Regions from separate parts of the Candidatus Allofournierella merdavium genome, predicted to be linked through region 1. Evidence: predicted binding sites of a transcription regulator. Region 1 holds the regulator's gene; each other region holds the start of a gene.
What was found. Region 1 encodes HrcA, which represses chaperone genes, less so after heat shock. Its sites were predicted from a motif close to TGTTAGCACTCNNNNNNNNNGAGTGCTAACA; they were not measured.
Positions count from the first base shown of each region.

Region 1 (5,428 bases):
CACATGCACGATGCCGTTGGCGTCGATGTCAAAGGTGACCTCGATCTGGGGCACGCCGCGGGGCGCGGCGGGGATGCCGTCCAGCTTGAACATGCCCAGGCTCTTGTTGTCGCGGGCAAACTCACGCTCGCCCTGCAGCACGTTGACCTCGACGCTGGGCTGGTTGTCGGCCGCGGTGGAGAAGATCTGGCTCTTCTTGGTGGGGATGGTGGTGTTGCGCTCGATGATCTTGGTGCACACGCCGCCCAGGGTCTCGATGCCCAGGCTCAGCGGGGTGACGTCCAGCAGCAGCAGGCCCTTGACGTCGCCCTGCAGGACGCCGCCCTGGATGGCTGCGCCCACGGCCACGCACTCGTCGGGGTTGATGCCCTTGAAGGGCTCGCAGTTCAGCTCCTTCTTGACGGCGTCGTAGACGGCGGGGATACGGGTGGAGCCGCCCACCATCAGGACCTTCTTCAGGTCAGAGGCGCGCAGGCCGGCGTCGGCCAGGGCCTTGCGCACGGGGGTCATGGTGCGGTCCACCAGGTCCACAGTCAGCTCGTTGAACTTGGCCCGGGTCAGGGTCATGTCCAGGTGCTTGGGGCCGGTGGCGTCGGCGGTGATGAAGGGCAGGTTGATCTGGCTGGTCATGGCGCTGGACAGCTCGATCTTGGCCTTCTCGGCGGCCTCCTTCAGGCGCTGGGCAGCCATCTTGTCCTTGCGCAGGTCGATGCCGTTCTCGCGCTGGAAGTCCTCGGCCATCCAGTCGATGATGCGCTGGTCAAAGTCATCGCCGCCCAGGTGAGTGTCGCCGTTGGTGGCCAGGACCTCGGTGACGCCGTCGCCCATCTCGATGATGGAGACGTCGAAGGTGCCGCCGCCCAGGTCGTAGACCATGATCTTCTGGTCCTCTTCCTTGTCGATGCCGTAAGCCAGGGATGCGGCGGTGGGCTCATTGATGATGCGGCGGACGTTCAGGCCGGCGATGGTGCCGGCGTCCTTGGTGGCCTGCCGCTGGCTGTCGTTGAAGTAGGCGGGCACGGTGATCACCGCGTCGGTGACCTTCTCGCCCAGGTAAGCCTCGGCGTCCGCCTTCAGCTTGGACAGGATCATGGCGCTGATCTGCTGGGGGTTATAATCCTTGCCGTCGATGGACACCTTGTAGTCGGTGCCCATGTGACGCTTGATGCTGCTCACGGTGCGCTCGGGGTTGGTGATGGCCTGGCGCTTTGCCACCTGGCCCACCAGCCGCTCGCCGGTCTTGGTAAAGCCCACCACGCTGGGGGTGGTGCGGGCGCCCTCCGCGTTGGCGATGACCACGGGCTCGCCGCCCTCGATCACGGCAACACAGCTGTTCGTAGTGCCAAGGTCGATGCCAATGATTTTACTCATAGTATATCTCTCCTTATTTATAACTCAAATATGGTGGAACTCTCATTTATGGGAAAGGGCGAAAGGCCCTTTCGGCGAATTATTCGGCCACGATCACCGTGGCGTGCCGGATGACCCGGTCGCCCAGCTTGTAGCCTTTCTGGAACACCTGCAGCACGGTGCCGCTCTCCTCGCCGTTCTCGGCGGCCTTTTGCATCACCGCGTTGTGCAGCGCCGGGTCGAAGGGCAGGCCCAAAGCGGGGATCTCCTCCACCTTCAGGGCCTCGAAGGCGCCCTTTGCCTTTTCCAGCGTCAGGGTCACGCCCTTCTTGAAGTTCTCGTCGGTGGAGGGGGCCGCCTCGGCCATCTCCAGCGCGTCCAGAATGGAGAGGATCTGGCTCACCGCGTGGGCCACGCCGTTGCCGAAGGCGGCGTCCTGCTCCCGGGCCGAGCGCTTGCGGAAGTTGTCGTACTCGGCGGCGGTGCGCAGCAGCCGGTCCCTGGCCTCCTCCGCCTCGGCGCGGGCCTTTTCGGCCTCGGTGCGGGCGGCGGCCAGCTGTGCCTCCAGATCCTTTTTGTCTTTCTTTGTCTCTTTCTTTTCCTTTTCGGGGGCCTTCTCCGCCTTGGGAGCGGCCTTTTGTTCTGTCGCTTCGGCCTGGGGGGCCGGGGCTTCGGCGGCGGCCTCTTCGGGCCGCTTGTTGGTTTCGTCCATCATTGCGGGTCCTCCTGTGCCTTGCCGGCCATACACTCGCCGAGTTTCAAGGCAAAATAATCCAAAACGGGCATCAGCTGCTCAAAGGGCATCCGGGTGGGCCCCAGCAGGACGATGGCCCCGGTGAGGCCGCCGCCGGCCAGGTACCGCTTGCTCATGAAGCACAGCCCCGGCAGCGGGCGCTGCAGGTCCTCGCCCAGCAGCACGGTGGTGCGGCCGGTGCGGGGGGTGATGAGCCGGCCGGCGCGCTCGTCGTCGGTGAAAAGCTCCAGCACCCGGGGCAGCAGGCCGGTCAGTTCCGGCCAGCGCATCAGGTATTGCAGCCCCTGGGGGTAGGTGCGGGCCTGGGCGGCCTGCCGCAGCAGCGCCGCCGCCGCGTTCAGCACCGGATAGAGCCGGTCGCTCCCCTCGCCCAGGCGGGCGGCCAACTCGCCCAGCTTCGCGCCGGACAGGTCCGCCGGGGCCACAAAGGCGAGCCCCTGGTTGAGGGTCTGGGTGAGCAGCGCCGCGTCCTCGCGGGTGAAATCGGTGTCCAGCCGGGCCACCCGGGTGCGCACGCCGCCGGCGCTGGTCACCGCCAGCACCGCCGCGGTGCAGCGGCCCACCTGCACCACCTCGTAGTGGGCGATGCACAGATCGTCCGCCCGGGGGGTGGTGGCCGCCACCATGTAGCCGGCGTAGTCCGCCAGGGCCCGGGCCGCACCGGACGCCAGCCGCTCGGGCTCGTAGTCGAGGCCGGCGAAGATGTGGTCGATCTCGGCTTTCTGCCGGGCGGTGAGCCCCTTGGCGGGATGCATCAGATTGTCCAGGTAATAGCGGTAGCCCTTGGCGCTGGGCACCCGGCCCGCGCTGGTGTGGGGCTGCTCCAGCAGGCCCAGCTTTGTCAGTGCCGCCATCTCATTGCGCAAGGTCGCGCTGGACACCGCCATGTCGAAATACTGGCACAAAAGGCTGGAGCCCACCGGCTCGCCCCCCTGGGTGTACAGGGCCACAATGGCTTCCAGCACGCGCTGTTTGCGATCGTCCATGGCCATGCGGCCCCACCTCTTTTCTCTCATTTTAGCACTCATTGCTCTCGAGTGCTAAATTTATTGTACTCCATTTTATCCGTCTGTCAAGGGGGTGGTGCAAAAATTTTCAAAGTTTCATCGTTTGTTCACACACTGCCCCTTCCGGGCCGCAAAAAAGCGCCCGCGGCCCCCCTTGCGGGCGGCGCGGACGCCGAAAAAAGAAGGCGGGCGGCGCTTTAACTCTCCATCTGCTTTGCCAGAAAGGCGGCGGCGATGGCCAGGGCTTTCTGCTCCTCGGGGGTGGGGGTGGCGCTGCGCTCGTCGCTCAGCAGCACCACCGCCCCGGCCACGTCGCCGGCGGCGATGATGGGCACCGCTATGTGGATGTGCCGGGAGGCCCCCTCGCAGGGGAACTGGCAGTCCTCGGCCTGGCCGCCGTGCAGGTAGGTGCGGCGAGCGTGCATCAGCTTTTCCAGCGGGATGCTCACCCGCTTTTCCAGGCACTCCTTGCGGGCGGGGCCGGCGGCGGCGATGATGCTGTCCCGGTCGCAGATCAGGGCGGTGCGGGAGAGGTTCTTGCAAAGCACCTCGGCGTACTGGGCGGCAAAGGCGGCCATCTCGCCGATGGGGGAATATTTTTTAAAGATCACCTCGCCGTCGCCGGTGGTGAAGATCTCCAGCGGGTCGCCCTGGCGGATGCGCTGGGTGCGGCGGATCTCCTTGGGGATGACCACCCGCCCCAGCTCGTCGATGCGGCGCACGATGCCGGTTGCTTTCATGGTGTGTACCTCCTGTAAGGCGGCGGGGCGGGCCCCGCCGCTTGTGCTCTTTGTTGCTTAGTATCTGCCAGCGCAGGCAAATTATACAAGCGCCGCCGCCCCGCCCGCCTTTCCGCCGGCGGCGGGCTCTGTTATAATAAGGTAAAAACATCCTGCAAGGAGGAAACGCCATGGCGCCACTGATCCTGATCGCGGAGGACAACGACGAAATTCGCGCGCTGCTGCGCCTCTATCTGGAGGGGGAGGGCCTGCGGGTGCTGGAGGCCGCCGACGGCGACGAGGCCCTGGCAAAGGCCCGGGCCGAGGGGCCGGACCTGGCCATCCTGGACGTGATGATGCCCGGCCTTTCGGGCTATGAGGTGACGCGGGCGCTGCGGCGGTTCAGCGACATGCCCATCCTCATCCTCTCGGCCAAGAGCGAGGACAACGACAAGATCCTGGGGCTGAACCTCGGGGCGGACGACTATGTCACCAAGCCCTTCAACCCGGTGGAGGTGGTGGCGCGGGTGAAGGCCCAGCTGCGGCGGGCCGCCCGGGCGGGGGGCGAGGTGCTGCGGGGGGGCGAGTTGGCGCTGGACCTGGCCGCCATGCGGCTGGAGAAGGCGGGCCGGCCGGTGCCCCTCACCCCCATGGAGGCAAAGATCCTGGCCATCCTGATGCGCTCGCCGGGGCGGGTGTTCACCAAGGCCCAGCTGTACGAGGGGGCCGCGGGGGACTACTTCGAGGGGGACGAGAACGCCATGATGGTGCACATCTCCAAACTGCGGGACAAGATCGAGGACGACCCCCGCTCCCCTCGTTACATCAAGACCATCCGGGGCCTGGGCTACCGGTTTGAGGGGGGCCCCGCATGAAAAAAACGGAAAAGGGCGGCCTGTTCGGGCTGCTGGCCCGGCAGTACCTGCTGTTCAGCCTGGCGATGCTGGCCATCGCGGCGGCGGTGTTCGCCGCCTGGAACCTCTACCTGGACCGGCTGTGGCGCGCCGCCGACTGGTACGGCCTGCTGGCCGACCCGGCCCTGGCGAAAGGGCGGTACGAAACGCTGCACCGGTATCTGGGGCAGGGGGGCGCCTTTGCCGTCTACGACGAGGAGGGCGCGCTCCTTTTTGCCGACGGCGCTGGTTTTGACCGGGCGGTGGAGCCGGGGGCGCTGGCCTGCGTGCCCGTCTGGGGCGACGGGGTGCAGATCGACGCCTACGAACTGGACGGCGGCGAGGGGGCGGCGCGGCATCTGGTGGTGGCCCACACCCACGACGGCACGGGGGGCGAGGCCACCCGCACCGCCGTGCTGGACGGCGGGCTGCGGGTGCTGCTGGGGGACCTGGGGGACGGCAGGACCGCCTACACCCCGGCGGAGTACGCCTATCTCACCGGGGCGCGGTTTGAAAACGCGCTGCTGGCCCGGGCGGCGTTCACCGCCGCCGACGGCAGCGGGCGCACCCTTCTTTTGCGGGAGAGCTTTCTCACCGACGGCCAGTACCAGCAGATCCTGAACCGCAGCGGCTGGGTGGCGGCGCTGTTCCTGCCGCTGTTCCTCCTCACGGCGGGGCTGTTCATCCGCCATCTGCGCCGGCGCA
Region 1 covers NZ_CALWND010000009.1:153,513-158,940, forward strand. The annotation lists gene dnaK (molecular chaperone DnaK) at 1-1,371, opposite strand, end outside; gene ACH2A7_RS09335 (nucleotide exchange factor GrpE) at 1,451-2,065, opposite strand; gene hrcA (heat-inducible transcriptional repressor HrcA) at 2,062-3,096, opposite strand; gene ACH2A7_RS09345 (stage V sporulation T C-terminal domain-containing protein) at 3,309-3,851, opposite strand; gene ACH2A7_RS09350 (response regulator transcription factor) at 4,022-4,705, shown strand; gene ACH2A7_RS09355 (ATP-binding protein) at 4,702-5,428, shown strand, end outside.

Region 2 (5,428 bases), on a different contig from region 1:
CCAGCGACATGTCCTCCACCTCCACCACGGCCACGTATCCCCCCGACTCGGTGGGCACCGCATCGGCGGTGGTGGTCCAGGGATTCTGGATACCGCCGGTCCAGCGGGTGTAGTCCGGTTTGTGGCCGATGCTGCGCAGGTTGCCCCCCACGCTGATCAGGGCGCTTTTCAGGCCCCGCTCCTCGGCGGCCCGGGCCACCATCTCCACCGCATAGCCCTTGCCCACGCTGCCCACGTCCAGCTGCAGCTCCGGGTCGGCAAAGAACACCGTGGAGGCCTCCTCGTCCAGGATGAGGTCGTTGATGTCACAGTGCTGGGCGGCGGCCTCCAGCTCCTCCATGGAGGGCACGGCAGCCTGGGCCGGGTCGTCCAGCGCCGCCTCCCGGTAGTTGTGCCAGATCTTGAGCACCGTGCCGAAGGCCACATTCATCTTGCCGCCGGTGGTCTCGCACATCTCCTTGGCCTCGGTGAGAAGGCCCATGATGCGCCCGTCCACCTCCACCGGCTCCTGGCCCGCCCGGTCATTCACGTCCCGCAGGTTGGTCACGCCGGAATAGGTGTGATAGATGTCGTAGAGCTGGTGGTACTCCACCAGGTCGGAATGAAGGGCCTCCATCTGGCTGTCCCATTCCTCCTGGCTCGCGGCGTAACCGATCACGGTGGTCACCGTGTCAAACACATCGAACCAGGTGACGGTGTACCGCTCGTACCCCGCCAGCTCCGGGTCCTGGGAGGCGGAGGCCGCCTCCTGTCCGCAGCCGGCCAGCAGCGTCGCGCACAGCGCAAGGCTCAGCACAAAACACACGACTCGTTTGCCCATGGCTTCTCCTTTTCGAAGGCGGCGCCAGCCGCCGGATTGCAAAAGGGGCCGGGCCTTGCGGCCCAGCCCCGGGGTTGTTTGTTTTCAGGCGTCTGCCTGGCCTTAGGCCATAGCGCGGCCCACAGCGTCGATGAAGCCCAGCACGTTCATGGTGCAGGAAGCGCTCAGGTCGGCCACGTCGGGAGCGTTGTGGTCGCCGGTCACGCCGATGGCGCTCACCTCAGCGGCGGTCTTGCCGGTCAGGTAGGCAGCGAAGGCGTCAGCCTGCTCGTTCCACTCCTTGCCGATGGCGCTGGCGGCACGCATGCCGTAGTCGTCGCCCTGTTCCTGCTTGGGAACGATGGAGTCGCCGCGAGCGGTCACAACGCCCTCAGCGGTGACGTCCATCTTGGCCTGGGTGCAGTTCAGCACGGTGCTGGTGATCTTGCCGTCCTTGTCGTAGGTCACAGCGGCGTAGGTGGTGTCGGTCTGGACCAGACCGGCCTCGTCAGCGGTGGGCAGCTTGGAGGAGCTCATCTCGGTGGACAGGCCCAGGCCCAGGGTATCGTCGGCGGAAGCGCCCAGATCCTGCGCGTTGTTGCAGGCTTCCACAATGGCGGCTTTGATGTCCACCACGTTCATGGTGCAGGAAGCAGCCAGATCGGCCACGTCGGGAGCATTGTGGTCGCCGGTCACGCCGATGGCCTCCACCTCAGCGGCGGTCTTGCCCACCACGTAGGCGGCGAAGGCGTCAGCCTGCTCGTACCACTCTTTGCCGATGGCGCTGGCAGGGGTCATGCCGTAATCGGTGCCCAGCTCCTGCTTGGACTTGAAGGTCAGGGAGGTGTCGAAGGTGCCGTCAGCATTCACGGGGACCTTGTTCTGAGCCACGTCGATCTTGCAGGCGACGATCTTGCCGCTCTCGTCCACGGTCACAGCGGCCACGGTGCTGTCCACCTGGGCGTTGCCGGCGGCATCCGCGGTGGCGTCAGCGGTGGTGTAGCTGGAAACGATGGCGATACCGGTCTTGACCTTCTTGGCAGAGCCGCCGCAAGCGGTGAAGCTCAGAGCCAGAGCCAGGACCATGACCAAAGCCAAAACTTTCTTCATTGTGTCTTACTCCTCTCGAAACAAACATATACATCCATTGCCTTTTCAGGCAGCACACCCATTATACGCGCCTGATAGATGTTTGTCAATGTTAATTGTTGGAGAAATCATGACAGATTGGTTCCAAAACGCCCCCGCGGCGGAACACCGGCTCAAAGGAAAACATTTTAAAGAAAGGAAAAGCCTTTCCCTCACTTTTCGCCCGTCACCGCCCGGTGTTCCGCGTGCAGTTCTGCCAGCAGCTGCCCGAAGGCCCAGGCCCGGTTGGTGCCGGTGACCATCGCCTTCAGGGGGATGCTCACCCCTGCGGCCTTCAGCCGGCCCAGAAAATCGTCCAGTTCTTTCCGGTCCAGCCCCCAGATCACCAGTGCCGGCGTGGGGTCCGCTGCGGGGATGACGCCCCGGGCGCCTTCTGCGCCGGGCAGGCCGCAGAGATCCGCCACCGTGCGGCCCAGGTCTTTCTCCTCCACCCGGCAAAAACGCAGGCCCGCCCCGGCGCAGACCGCCTCCAGGCTGCCGTCCTGCGGCGGGTTCCAGGCCAGCGCCGCCGGCGGCGCGGGGGGGATGATGTGTGCTTTCATAAAAACCTCCCGGGGCACAGGGCCCCTTTGTATACTTTTATTAAAGGGATTATACCCGATTTTTTTGCCCCTGACAACGCCGGGGCCGGCGCGACCGCAAACAAATATAAATTTTTTGTGAAATCCCTTGACAATTCTACCGGGCGGGAATACAATATTAGCAGTCGAAGCACAAGAGTGCTAAAACTAAGAATCTTTCCAAGTTGGTCGCTTTGAAAAAGGGGGACGGACTGTATGAATACCAACAAATATACTCAAAAGACGCTGGAAGCGTTGCAGAGCGCGCAGCAGCTGGCCATCGAGTACCAGAATCAGGCGCTGGAGCCTGAGCACCTTCTGGCGGCGACTGCCAGCCAGCAGGACGGGCTGATCCCGCAGCTGTTGAAGAAGCTGGGGGTGGAGCCGGGCAATTTCGCCGCGGCCGCCGCGCAGAAGGTGGCCGCCCTGCCCCATGTGACGGGCACCGGCCGGGAGCCGGACAAGATCTACATCTCCCAGGCCACCGACAAGGTGCTGAACGCAGCCGAGCACATCGCCGAGAACATGAAGGACGAGTACGTCAGCGTGGAGCATCTGTTCCTGGCGTTGATGGACCAGCCCAACGAGGCGGTGCGGCAGGTGCTGCGCAGCTTTGGCATTGACAAGAACAAATTTCTGGAACAGCTTGCCACCGTACGGGGCAGCCAGCGAGTGACCAGCGATCACCCCGAAGAGACCTATGACGCGCTGAAGAAGTACGGGCAGGACCTGGTGGAACTGGCCCGCCAGCAGAAGCTGGATCCGGTGATCGGCCGTGACACCGAGATCCGGAACGTCATCCGCATCTTGTCCCGCAAGCGCAAGAACAACCCCTGCCTGATCGGCGAGGCCGGCGTGGGCAAGACCGCCATCGCCGAGGGCCTGGCCCAGCGGATCGTGCGGGGCGACGTGCCGGAGAATCTGAAGGACCGCACCATCTTCAGCCTGGACATGGGCGCGCTGGTGGCGGGCGCCAAGTACCGGGGCGAGTTTGAGGAGCGTTTGAAGAGCGTTCTGAACGAGGTGAAGAAGAGCGAGGGGCAGATCATCCTGTTCATCGATGAGCTGCACACCATCGTGGGCGCCGGCAAATCCGACGGCGCCATGGACGCGGGCAACCTGCTGAAGCCCTTGCTGGCCCGGGGCGAGCTGCACTGCATCGGCGCCACCACCCTGGACGAGTACCGCCAGTACATCGAGAAGGACCCGGCGCTGGAGCGCCGGTTCCAGCCGGTGATGGTGGACCAGCCCTCGGTGGAGGACACCATCTCCATCCTGCGGGGCCTGAAGGAGCGCTACGAGGTGTTCCACGGCGTGAAGATCCAGGACAGCGCCCTCATCGCGGCGGCCACCCTCTCCAACCGGTACATCACCGACCGGTTTTTGCCGGATAAGGCCATCGACCTGGTGGACGAGGCCTGCGCCATGATCCGCACCGAGATGGACTCCATGCCCGCCGAGCTGGACGATCTGCGCCGCAAGATCATGCAGCACGAGATCGAGGAGGCGGCCCTGAAGAAGGAGACCGACACCCTCAGCGCGCAGCGGCTGGCGTCGCTGCAAAAAGAGCTGGCGGAGATGCGCGCCAAATTCAGCGCCATGAAGGCCCAGTGGGACAACGAGAAATCCAGCATCGGCAGCGTGCAGAGCCTGCGGGAGGAGATCGAGAAGACCAATGCGGCCATCGAGAAGGCCGAACGGGAGTATGACCTGAACAAGGCCGCCGAACTGAAGTACGGCAAGCTGCCGGAACTGAAGAAGAAGCTGGCCGAGCAGGAGCAGAAGGCGGAGGCCTCCGGCGCCACCCAGGACAACCTGCTGCGGGACCGGGTCACCGACGAGGAGATCGCCCGCATCGTGGCCCGCTGGACCGGCATCCCCGTGGAGAAGCTGGTGGAAGGCGAGCGGGAGAAGCTGCTGGGCCTGGAGGACATCCTGCACAAGCGGGTGATCGGCCAGGAGGAAGCGGTGAAGAAGGTCACCGAGGCCATCCTGCGCAGCCGGGCCGGCATCGCCGACCCGGGCCGCCCCATCGGCAGTTTCCTGTTCCTGGGCCCCACCGGCGTGGGCAAGACCGAACTTGCCAAGGCGCTGGCCGAGGCGCTGTTTGACGACGAGAAGAACATGATCCGGATCGACATGACCGAATACATGGAGAAATTCAGCGTCAGCCGCCTGATCGGCGCCCCTCCGGGATATGTGGGCTATGAGGAGGGCGGCCAGCTCACCGAGGCGGTGCGCCGTCATCCCTACAGCGTGGTGCTGTTCGACGAGGTGGAGAAAGCCCACCCCGACGTGTTCAACATCCTTCTGCAGGTGCTGGACGACGGCCGCATCACCGACAGCCAGGGCCGCACGGTGGACTTCAAGAACACCATCATCATCCTCACCAGCAACCTGGGCAGCCAGTACATCCTGGACGGCATCACCCCGGACGGCCAGATCAGCGAGGAGGCCCGCACCGCGGTGCAGGGGCTTTTGAAGAACCAGTTCCGGCCGGAGTTTTTGAACCGGCTGGACGAGATCGTCTTCTACAAGCCGCTGACCCGCCAGGAGATCGGCGGCATCGTGGAGCTGCAGCTGGCCGACCTGCGCAAGCGCCTGGCCGACAAGCAGCTGAGCCTCGCCGTGACCGACGCGGCCAGGGCGTTCATCATCGACGCCGGCTACGACCCCATCTACGGCGCCCGTCCGCTGAAGCGGTTCATCCAGAGCAAGGTGGAGACCCTCATCGCCCGGGAGATCATCGGCGGCAACCATTCCGCCGGCGACACCCTGACGGTGGACGTGGAAAACGGCCAGCTGGTGCTGCGCTGATTTTTGAACAAAGAGCGGCCCGTCCCGTGGAAAACACGGGGCGGGCCGTTTTTTTGTGTTTTCAGTCGTTGCGGCGGTAGAGGGTGTAGCCGGCGAACTCGTA
Region 2 covers NZ_CALWND010000005.1:163,396-168,823, forward strand. The annotation lists gene ACH2A7_RS05480 (FAD:protein FMN transferase) at 1-820, opposite strand, end outside; gene ACH2A7_RS05485 (hypothetical protein) at 923-1,909, opposite strand; gene ACH2A7_RS05490 (DUF3783 domain-containing protein) at 2,101-2,490, opposite strand; gene clpB (ATP-dependent chaperone ClpB) at 2,725-5,325, shown strand; gene ACH2A7_RS05500 (hypothetical protein) at 5,387-5,428, opposite strand, start outside.
Region 2: a site for HrcA is predicted at 2,646-2,676, ahead of clpB (ATP-dependent chaperone ClpB). Genes of this name have one in related genera too.

Region 3 (5,428 bases), on a different contig from region 1:
CATCATGACCAACTGGATCGCCGCCAACCTTGTGACCTGGATGTTCGACGGCAGCGACTTCCGCAACCTGGTGGAGAACACCAAGAGCGGCTACATCTACAAGACCAGCTACAACGGCGTGCAGACCGCAAAGCTGGGGCTGGACAAGCTGTTCCCCAATTCCCAGGTGAACGGCGGCATCCTGGTGGCCATCGTCATCGCCATCCTGGTGTATGTGCTGATGAACAAGACCATCCTGGGCTATGAGCTCAAAGCCTGCGGCGCCAACCGCCACGCGGCCCGCTACGCCGGCATCAACGACAAGCGCAACATCGTGCTGAGCATGGCCATCGCCGGCGCGCTGTCCGGCGCGGCCGCCTCCCTCTATTACCTCTCCGGCAACACCGAGTTCTTCTGGTCCACCTACCAGAGCCTGCCCGCCACCGGCTTCAACGGCATCCCCGTGGCCCTGCTGGCGGCCAGCAACCCCATCGGCGTCATCTTCACCGGCTGCTTCATGTCTATGCTGGACATCGTGGGCCTGCAGCTGACCAACCTCACCGCCTACAACGAGTACATCACCGACGTCATCATCGCGGTGATCGTCTACCTCAGCGCCTTCTCGCTGGTCATCAAGCTGTGGCTCAGCGGCCGCGGCAAGAAGCACAAGGCGGCCGCTGCCGCCGAGCCGGCCCCCGCGCCGGCGGACGCCGGAGACGCGAAAGGAGGCGAGGCGAAATGACCTTTCTGATCCAACAGACCCTGATTTATGCCGTGCCGCTGATGATCGTGGCGCTGGCCGGCGTTTTCGCCGAGCGCAGCGGCATCATCAACCTGGCGCTGGAAGGCATCATGATCTTCGGCGCCTTCATCGGCGTGCTGTTCGTCAACCTCACCCAGAAGGCGGGCACCTTTGCCGAGGCCAAGGCCGCCGGCGACTGGGTGGCTTTGCAGGGCTTCATGGTGCTGGCCATGCTGGTGGCGGCCATCATGGGCGCTGTGTTCTCGCTGCTGCTCTCCTTCGCCTCGGTGAACCTCAAGGCGGACCAGACCATCGGCGGCACCGCGCTGAACCTGCTGGCCCCCGCGCTGGTGCTCTTCTTCATCCGCATCATCGCCAACCAGAACACCCTGCAGATGGCCGAGGGCGACTCCGCCAGCTGGTTCATGATCAAAAAGAGCTTCTTCGGCTATGGCCGCAGCGATGAGATGGGCTTCTTCGGCAGCACCTTCATCGACAAGACCTACTTTGCCACCTACATCTGCATTTTGCTGTTCATCCTGCTGTCCGTCCTGCTTTACAAGACCCGCTTCGGCCTGCGGCTGCGCAGCTGCGGCGAGAACCCCCAGGCGGCGGACTCCCTGGGCATCAATGTCTATGTGATGCGCTACGCCGGCACCACCATCTCCGGTGCGCTGGCCGGCATGGGCGGCTTCGTCTACGCCCTCACCACCGCCAACTGCGCCTCCACCGGCGACGTGGCCGGCTTCGGCTTTTTGGCCCTGGCCGTGATGATCTTCGGCAACTGGAAGCCGCTGAACATCGCCTGCTCGGCGCTGCTGTTCGGCCTGTTCAAGTGCATCGCCGCCTCCTACGCCAGCATCGACATCAACGGCGACGGCGTGTTCCTGCTGGCGGATGTGGGCATCAGCCCCCACTTCTACCGGATGCTGCCCTACCTCATCACCCTGGTGGTGCTGGCCTTCACCAGCAAGAAGAGCCGCGCCCCCAAGGCGGAGGGCGTCCCCTACGACAAGAGCACCCGCTGAGGGCGGCTTGTCAATAGCGCTTCCCCAGGGGGCCGGCCGGGCCGCAAGGCCCGGCCGGCCCCCTTTTTGTAATGACCCGCGGTGACCGCCCGCCTGTTTCAGCCGACGGGGACACCTTTTCGTCATGAAGAAAGGGCGGGAGGTTTCGCATGCGGCAGCTGCCCGCCGCCGTGCCCCGTCTTCTGTCGCGCGGGGCCGTCGCTTGCCGTCTTGCCGCCCTGCGGACCGGCGCCTTGCCTGCTCAGGATCATGCCCGCTTGCCGGTCCCCTTGTCCTGCGGCACTGCCCTGCGCGATGAAGGCGCCTGCGCCCAATAAAAAATGTCAAAAACTCTTGATATACGCTGCGCCCCGTGTTATGCTGATGATGTCAAAAAGATTTGACATTTTAAAAAGGAGGCAGCGCAATGGACCCTGTAACGCAAGGCATGTTCACGGTGGAAAACTTTCTTCTGATTTTGTTCGGGCTTTTTCTGCTGGGCAGCATCGCCCTGGACATCGGGATGGTGGTGTCGCTGGTGCGCCAGGGAGACGAGCGCCGCCAGCTCATCGTCTGGAAGGCGGGGGCTTTCACCCTGCTGGTCACGGTGCTGACCCAGATCTTCGACGTGGTGGAGGCGGTGGTGCGGGCGCAGAAGCTGCAGTCCAACCCATTTATCGACCTCAGCGTCACCGCGATGACCTACTTCGTGGTGCTGCTGGTGTTAAAGAAACGGTACGGTGATTTCGAACGTGGAAAATAAGATCCGCCAGATGCGCCGGGAAAAGGGCCTTTTGCAGGAGCAGCTGGCCAAAAAGTGCGGCGTATCCCGCCAGACCATCAACGCCATCGAGAACAACAAATACGACCCCACCCTGGCGCTGGCCTTCAAGCTGGCGCAGGAGCTGGGCACCACCGTGGACGAACTGTTCACGCCGGGCTGATGTTTCAGCCCGGCTTTTTTGCCGTCATGGGTCGTTTTCCGGGGGCTGGTCCCGTCCGGGCCCGTTTCAGCGCCCGGACGTGTGTGCCGCCGGCCCCCCCCCTTCGCGCGTCCCGGGCGAAGGAGGGGGCTCCACCGCCCGCCTGGCCTGTGACCTCCGCTTCACCCCGCCGCCATCCGCCAAAACGCGCTGCCTGCCGCCGCGCTGCGACCTTTTCCCTCTGGCGGGTCCGCTGCTGTTCCGCCGTGCCGTTTCCCCGCAGCCACGGGATTTGAACGGAATTTAAATTTTGTGTGAAACCTCTTGCAATTTTGTGCAAAACGCGCTATAGTTAATTAGCACTCTTAAATAGAGAGTGCTAAAACGTATCACGCAAGATTTGATATAAAGGGAGCGAACACACATGGCAGTAAAACAATTCAAGGCCGAGAGCAAAAAGCTGCTGGATCTGATGATCAACAGCATCTACTCCAACAAGGAGATTTTCCTGCGGGAGCTCATCAGCAACGCCAGCGACGCCATCGATAAGCTCTATTTCAAAAGCCTCACCGATCACACCGTGTCCAGCCGCAAGGAGGACTACAAGATCCAGCTGGCGCTGGATAAGGCCAGCCGCACCATCACCCTCACCGACAACGGCATCGGCATGACCAAGGAGGAGTTGGAAAAGAACCTGGGCACCATCGCCCGCAGCGGCAGCTTTGACTTCAAAAAGGAAAATAAGGCCGATGACATCGACATCATCGGCCAGTTCGGCGTGGGCTTCTATTCCGCCTTCATGGTGGCCAGTCGGGTCACGGTGATCAGCCGTGCCTTCGGCAGCGACACCGCCTGGAAGTGGGAGAGCAAGGGCGCCGAGGGCTACACCATCACCGAGGCCGACAAGCCGGAGGTGGGCACCCAGGTCATCCTGGTCATCAAGGAGAACACCCCCGAGGAGAACTATGACCGCTTTTTGGACGAGTACACCCTGGTGGGCATCGTGAAGAAGTACAGCGACTATGTGCGCTACCCCATCCAGATGTACCGGGAGAAGACCCGCCAGAAGGAAAAGCCCGCCGACGCCGGGGAGGATTACACCCCCGAGTACGAGACCTACACCGAGCTGGAGACGCTGAACAGCATGGTGCCGCTGTGGAAGCGGGCCAAAGGCGAGGTGACGGACGAGGAGTACAACCAGTTCTACAAGGATAAATTCTACGACTACACCGACCCCGCCCGGGTGATCGTGAGCCGCACCGAGGGCACCGCCACCTACAATGCCCTGTTGTTCATCCCGGGCCGCGCGCCCTACGACTACTACACCCGCGAGTATGAGAAGGGCCTGCAGCTGTACGCCAGCGGTGTGCTCATCATGGACAAGTGCGCGGACCTGTTGCCCGACCACTTCAGCTTCGTCAAGGGCGTGGTGGACAGCCAGGACCTCTCTCTGAACATCAGCCGTGAGATGCTCCAGCAGGACGGGCGGCTCAAGCTTATCCGCACCAGCCTGGAAAAGAAGATCAAGAACGAGCTCACCGCCATGAAGAACAACGACCGGGAGAAGTACGAGGAGTTCTTCAAGAATTTTGGCCGCCAGCTGAAATACGGCTGCTACGCCGACTACGGCATGCACGCCGACCTGCTGAAGGACCTGCTGCTCTTCTACAGCGCCCGGGAGAAGAAGATGGTCACCCTGGCGGAGTATGTGGAGAAGATGGGCGAGGGCCAGAAGTACATCTACTATGCCGCCGGCGACTCGGCGGACCGGCTGGCCAAGCTGCCCGCCGCCGAACTGGTGCTGGAGAAGGGCTTTGACGTGCTGCTGCTCACCGAGGACGTGGACGAATTCTGCCTGCAGATGCTGCGCCGCTACGGCGAGAAGGACGCCGAGAAGGAGTTCAAGAACGTCTCCTCCGGCGACCTGGGTCTCGAGACCGAGGAGGAGAAGAAGGCCGCCGAGGAGAAGACCGAGGCCAACAAGCCCCTGTTCGACGCCATGAAGGCGGCGCTGGAGGGCAAGGTAGAGGCGGTGCGCCTGTCCACCCGGCTCAAGAGCCACCCGGTGTGCCTGTCCAGCGAGGGGCCCCTGTCGCTGGAGATGGAAAAGGTGCTCTCCGCCATGCCCGGCGCGGCGGAAAACGCCCCCAAGAGCCAGAAGGTGCTGGAGATCAACGCCGACCATCCCATCTTCGCCACCCTGCAAGGCCTGCAGGAAAAGGGCGAGAGCGAGAAGCTGGGCAAGTACGCCCGCATCCTCTACGACCAGGCCCTGCTCATCGAGGGCCTGCCCATCGAGGACCCCGTGGCCTATGCCCAGGCGGTGTGCGAGCTGATGCAGTAAAAATGTTCCGCGCTGCGCGGGGCGGTCCCCTGGGGGCTGCCCCGCTTTTTTGCTTTTGCCGCAAATGTGGCAAAAGCAGGGGCACGACGGGGCAAAATATGGTATACTAAACCCATGAAACGCCATGGAGCGCGGCCCGGTGTGGAAGGGCCCGCGCGGGAAAGGATGGTCTGACATGACACACATGAAAAAGGGATTCCTCCTCTCGGCCCTGGCCTTTATGCTGCTGGGCCTGGCGCTGCTGCTCTGGCCGGAGGCCTCGCTGCGGCTGGTGTGCTACCTCTTCGGCGCGGTGATCCTGCTGAAGGGCCTCTTGAGCATCTGGGGCTATGTGCGGGCCGAGGAGCGCTTCTTCTTCGACTACTTCGGCCTGGTGTTCGGCATCGCCGCCAGCGCCCTGGGAGTGTTTTTGCTGCTCCAGCCGGACACGGTG
Region 3 covers NZ_CALWND010000010.1:67,193-72,620, reverse strand. The annotation lists gene ACH2A7_RS09705 (ABC transporter permease) at 1-721, shown strand, start outside; gene ACH2A7_RS09700 (ABC transporter permease) at 718-1,749, shown strand; gene ACH2A7_RS09695 (hypothetical protein) at 2,156-2,491, shown strand; gene ACH2A7_RS09690 (helix-turn-helix transcriptional regulator) at 2,481-2,672, shown strand; gene htpG (molecular chaperone HtpG) at 3,076-4,995, shown strand; gene ACH2A7_RS09680 (HdeD family acid-resistance protein) at 5,171-5,428, shown strand, end outside.
Region 3: a site for HrcA is predicted at 3,006-3,036, ahead of htpG (molecular chaperone HtpG). Genes of this name have one in related genera too.

Region 4 (5,428 bases), on a different contig from region 1:
GATCTGCGCGAAGATTTCGCCGCAGCTGACCGCCGGTTCGGGCACGCCGTCCTGCATGACCACAATGGTGTAGCGGGGCTGCTCCGCTGGCCAGAAGCCGGCGAACCAGTAGTTCATCAGCTCCTCGCCCGCCTCGTTGTAGGTGCCGGTCTGGGCGGTGCCGGTCTTGCCCGCCGCCCGGCCGTGCTGGGGTTGGGCGTCCTTTCCCAGGCCGTTCTCCACCACGCTCTCCAGCATCCCGCACAGGATGTCCGCGTTCTCCTGACCCATCACCCGCCGGCTCTCGGGTGCATAGAGAGACTGCACCGCGGCGCCGGTGTTCTCATCGATCACCGCTTCCAGAAAGCTGGGGGTTCGCCATACCCCTCCCGCCGCGATGGCATTGAAGGCCCCCGCCACCTGCACCGGCGTGGCCAGCAGTTCCCCCTGGCCAAAACTGAGGCTGGCCAGCTGGCCCAGGTCCTCCAGGCGGTCGGCGTCCGGCAGGTTGCCCTCCGCGCTTTGCAGCCCGCCCGCGAGATACACCGCATCCCCGAAGCCGAAGTCCGCGGCGGCCTCGTTCACCGCGTCCCCACCCAGCTTGAGCCCCAGTTCGATAAAGAAGCAGTTGCAGCTTTTTTCCAGGGCGCTGGTCAGGTTCATCCGTCCGTGGGCCCGGCTGAGGGCGCAGCGGTAGACATGGCCGTTCAGGTCCACCGAGCCCTCACAGTCATAGGTGTACCAGTCCCAGGTCTTTTCCAGTGCGGCGGCCGCCAGCACCGGCTTGAACACCGACCCCACATTGTACTGGCACAGCACCCGGTTGAGCAGCGAGGTATCCTGGGCCTGGATGCTCTTTTCCACCGCCGTGGGGTCGAACTCCGGCACGCTCACGCTCGCGCGCACCCGGGCGCTGTCCACCTCCAGCACCAGGATGCAGCCCCGGGTCATATTCTTTTGCGCCACCCCTTCGCAGGCGCGCTGGATGGTCTCATCCAGGGTCAGCATGACCCCGTCCGCCTGGCCCTGCCGGGTGACGAGCTGCGGCTCGCTGCCCTGCACAAGATTGCCCTGGGCGGTGGTGACGCACTGGACGCTCTGCAGGGTGCGCTGGCTGCCCAGCACGTCATCAAAGGCCAGTTCCAGCCCGCTTACCCCCTCGCCTTCTCCATTCACATAACCCACCAGATGCGGCGCCAGAGGGACGGGAAAGTATCGTCCCGGAACGGCATAGGTGTAGATGCCCTGGTCGGTGAGGTCCTGCCCCACCTGCACAAGAAAGGGCTCATTGGAATTGCGCCGGCTGTACAGCAGCGATTGCTGCGCGTAGGGCACATAGTTGAACAGCCGGGAATAACTGCTCTCACCGGGTATGGAAAGGGCATAGTATTCCACCCCGTAGGCGGTGAGGTTTCGCCCCTTGCAATCATAAAGATTCCCCCGGGAATACGCCAGCGGCAGGGTCGTCACCGTCTGGGCCTGGGCGGTGTCGGCATACTCCCTGTTCTGAGCCAGCACGAACAGCCGCCCCAGCACTATGCTGAACGCTGCCAGCAGCGCGCCAAACAGCGTCACAAGACGTCTTGTGGTCAAATCGCAGCGCCTCCTGTCTGCCGGCCTTTGCGCGCGGCCGGTCTCACAGAGAGTATGGCCCGGTGCGAAACGGCGCAATCACCCCCTGTCGGGCGCGCTTGCGGGGCGTCTTTTCCCATTCCCGCCAGACGCAAAAAAATCCGGACCCGCCTGAAATTCAGGCGGGTCCGGACACTGCTTACCGGATGGGTGTGCGGCTTAGTACATGCCGCCCATGCCCATGTCGGGCGCGGGGGCCGCGGGAGCGGGCTGCTCCGGCTCGTCGGCCACCAGGCTCTCGGTGGTCAACACCATGCTGGCCACGCTGGCGGCGTTCTCCAGAGCGGAACGGGTCACCTTGGTGGGATCCACGATGCCGGCCTCGATCATGTCGCAGTAGACTTCCTTCTGGGCGTCGAAGCCGTAGTTGATCTTGCCGGCGCTGAGGATCTTGTCGATGATGACGCTGCCCTCCAGGCCGGCGTTCTTGGCGATCTGACGCAGAGGAGCCTCCAGGGCTTTCAGCACGATCTTGGCGCCGGTGCGCTCGTCGCCCTCCAGGGTCTCGCAGACCTTGGAAACAGCGGGGATGGCATTGATGGGGGCGGTGCCGCCGCCGGCCACGATGCCCTCTTCCACAGCCGCCTTGGTGGCGTTCAGGGCGTCCTCGATGCGCAGCTTCTTGTCCTTCATCTCCACTTCGGTGGCAGCGCCGACCTTGATGACGGCCACGCCGCCGGCCAGCTTGGCCAGGCGCTCCTGCAGCTTCTCCTTGTCGAAGTCGCTGGTGGCAACTTCCATCTGGGCGCGGATCTGAGCCACGCGGTCCTTGATGGCCTGCTTGTCACCAAAGCCGTCCACAATGGTGGTGGTCTCCTTGGTGACCTTCACCTGGCGGGCACGGCCCAGCATATCCACGGTGGCGTCCTTCAGCTCATAGCCCAGTTCCTCGCTGATGACCTGGCCGCCGGTGAGGATGGCGATATCCTGCAGCATCTCCTTGCGGCGGTCGCCGAAGCCGGGAGCCTTGACGGCCACGCAGGTGAAGGTGCCGCGCAGGCGGTTGACGATCAGGGTGGACAGAGCCTCGCCCTCAATGTCCTCGGCGATGATGACCAGCTTCTTGCCGCTCTGAACGATCTGCTCCAGCAAGGGCAGCAGGTCCTGAATGACGCTGATCTTCTTGTCGGTGATCAGGATGTAGGCGTCGTCGATGACCGCCTCCATCTTCTCGGTGTCGGTGACCATGTAGGGGGTGATGTAGCCGCGGTCGAACTGCATGCCCTCCACGACCTCGGAGTAGGTCTCGGCGGTCTTGCTCTCCTCGATGGTGATCACGCCGTCGGCGCTGACCTTCTCCATCGCCTCGGCGATCAACTCGCCCACGGTGGCGTCGCCGGCGGAGACGGTGGCCACACGGGCGATGTCCTTGGAGCCGTTGACCTTCTTGCTGTTGGTGGCAAAGGCCTCCACGGCGGCCTTGACGGCCTTCTGCATACCGCGCTTCACATCCATGGGATTGGCACCGGCAGCCACGTTCTTCATGCCCTCGCTCACCAGAGCCTGGGCCAGAACGGTGGCGGTGGTGGTGCCGTCGCCGGCGGCGTCGTTGGTCTTGGTGGCCACTTCGCGCACCAGCTGAGCGCCCATATTTTCAAAGGCATTCTTCAGTTCGATCTCCTTGGCGATGGTCACACCGTCGTTGGTGATCACGGGGCTGCCGAACTTCTTGCCCAGCACCACGTTGCGGCCCTTGGGGCCCAGGGTGATCTTAACGGTATCCGCCAGGGTATCAATGCCGGCGCTCAGGGCCTTGCGAGCCTCTTCGCCGTGCAGGATCTGTTTAGCCATAATCATCTATCTCCTTTTCGTTCGATTCTTACGAAAGAATTACTCTTCCACGATGGCAAGAATATCGCTCTGCCGCACGATGGTGCACTCCTCGCCGTCCACCTTGACCTCGGTGCCGGAATACTTGCTGGTGAGCACCTTGTCGCCCACCTTGACGAGCATCTGCACTTCCTTGCCGTCCACCATACCGCCGGGGCCCACTGCCAGCACAACGGCCACCTGGGGTTTCTCTTTGGCGGAGCCGGCCAGAATGATGCCGCTCTTGGTGGTTTCTTCGGCTTCCACGGTCTTGATCACAACGCGATCAGCCAAGGGTTTGATCTGCATAAGAATGCCTCCTGTTCGAACTATAAAATAATTTGCATTACTAAAACTTGTTTAGCACTCATTGTCCCCGAGTGCTAATATATATTTTATCCACTTGCATAACAAAAATCAAGAGGGAAAATTTAAAAATTTTTGTGAACATACGATTTTGATATTTTCCCCGCGCAACCTTCGCCGACAAAAACAACCGCCCTTTGCCGGGCGGTTGTTTTTGTCGGCAGACTCCCAGTCAGAACATATCAGTCTCCGGCAGGCAGGATGATCCGGGCGGCAAGGGGGCACACCCGGGCCGACACGCCCATGCGCTCCTCGCACTCCCCGTCCTCGGTGACGACAATGGGCCGTCCGTCCAGCACCTCCACCTGCACACTGCGCACCCTGCGGAAAAGCGCGATCTTTTGGAACGACGGGGCCACCTGCCCATTTTGGATGTGCGCCCCTTTTTTGTAGTCGCCGATGACCCGCGCCACCGCCAGCCGTCCGATCTTGCGGATGAGCACAAGATCCAGCAGGCCATCCTGCATATCCGCCTCGGGCGCCGCAACGTAGCCGCCGCCGTAGGCCTTTCCGTTGCAGATGGCCAGCATCAGGAAGTTGCCGGTGATGACCTCGTCGTCCGCCTGTACCCGCAACCGATGTCCCAGCGGCCCACAGATCGCCTGTACGATGGACAGATTATAGGACATCGTACCGCCGCAGAAAGGCAGACGGCGAAATTTCGGGATGCCATAGGCGACCTGCGCGTCCAGCCCGGCGGAGCAGATGGTGGTGGCGATCCCCTTTTCCGTCTGGATCAGGTCGATGTCCATCACCGTCCCGCGCATCATCCGCTCCAGGTCCAAAAACGGCTCCCGCTCGCCGAAATTCCGCACAAAATCATTGCCGCTGCCGCAGGGAATACAGCCCACCGCCGCATTGCCGTAGCCATAGGCGCCCCGGATCACCTCGTTGAAGGTGCCGTCGCCCCCGCAGGCGTACAAGCGCACATCCCCCGGCGCCCGCGCCTGCTCTTCGGCAAGCTTTTTGGCGTGGCCGGCATACTCTGTGAGCAGGATCTCGCAGTCGATCCCCATTTTTTCGGCTGCCGAAGTGATCTGCGGCACCAGCGTGCCGCTGGGGTCCGCTTTGCCGGAAACCGGGTTGACGATGAATACATACCGCATTTTCTGCGTCTCCTCACATCAATATTTAGCCGCGTGCGCGCCTCACGGCAGCGCACAACACCCGGAAGCCGATCTCGCCTGCATGAAGGCCTCGATCTCCTCCACGGTTTTGGGAATGGACGCCGTCAGCACCTCACAGCCGTCACGGGTGACCAGAAGGGTGTCCTCGATGCGTATGCCCAGCTGCAGCTCGTCGAAATAGAGCCCCGGCTCCAGGGTGAACATCATATTTTCCTCCAGCGGCGCGTTGTCGTCGCCCACGTCGTGCGTATACAGGCCAATGTAATGACCCGATCCGTGAAAATAGTATTTTGCGATCTCCTCCGGCCGCTCGATCATGCCGATGCGGACCAGTTCCCGGGCCATCACCTCCCGGCTGATGCCGGCCAGTTCGTTTTTGGGCTGGCCGGGGCGGGCTGCGGCGATGGCGGCCTCCAGCCCCTTGAGCACCACATTATACAATGCTTTCTGTTGGTCGGTGAATCGGCCGCTGACGGGAAACGTCCGGCTCACATCCGCCGCGTAATACCCGCACT
Region 4 covers NZ_CALWND010000002.1:66,175-71,602, reverse strand. The annotation lists gene ACH2A7_RS01720 (peptidoglycan D,D-transpeptidase FtsI family protein) at 1-1,572, opposite strand, end outside; gene groL (chaperonin GroEL) at 1,771-3,402, opposite strand; gene groES (co-chaperone GroES) at 3,442-3,729, opposite strand; gene ACH2A7_RS01705 (diacylglycerol/lipid kinase family protein) at 3,969-4,892, opposite strand; gene ACH2A7_RS01700 (aminopeptidase P family protein) at 4,935-5,428, opposite strand, start outside.
Region 4: a site for HrcA is predicted at 3,779-3,809, ahead of groES (co-chaperone GroES). Genes of this name have one in related genera too.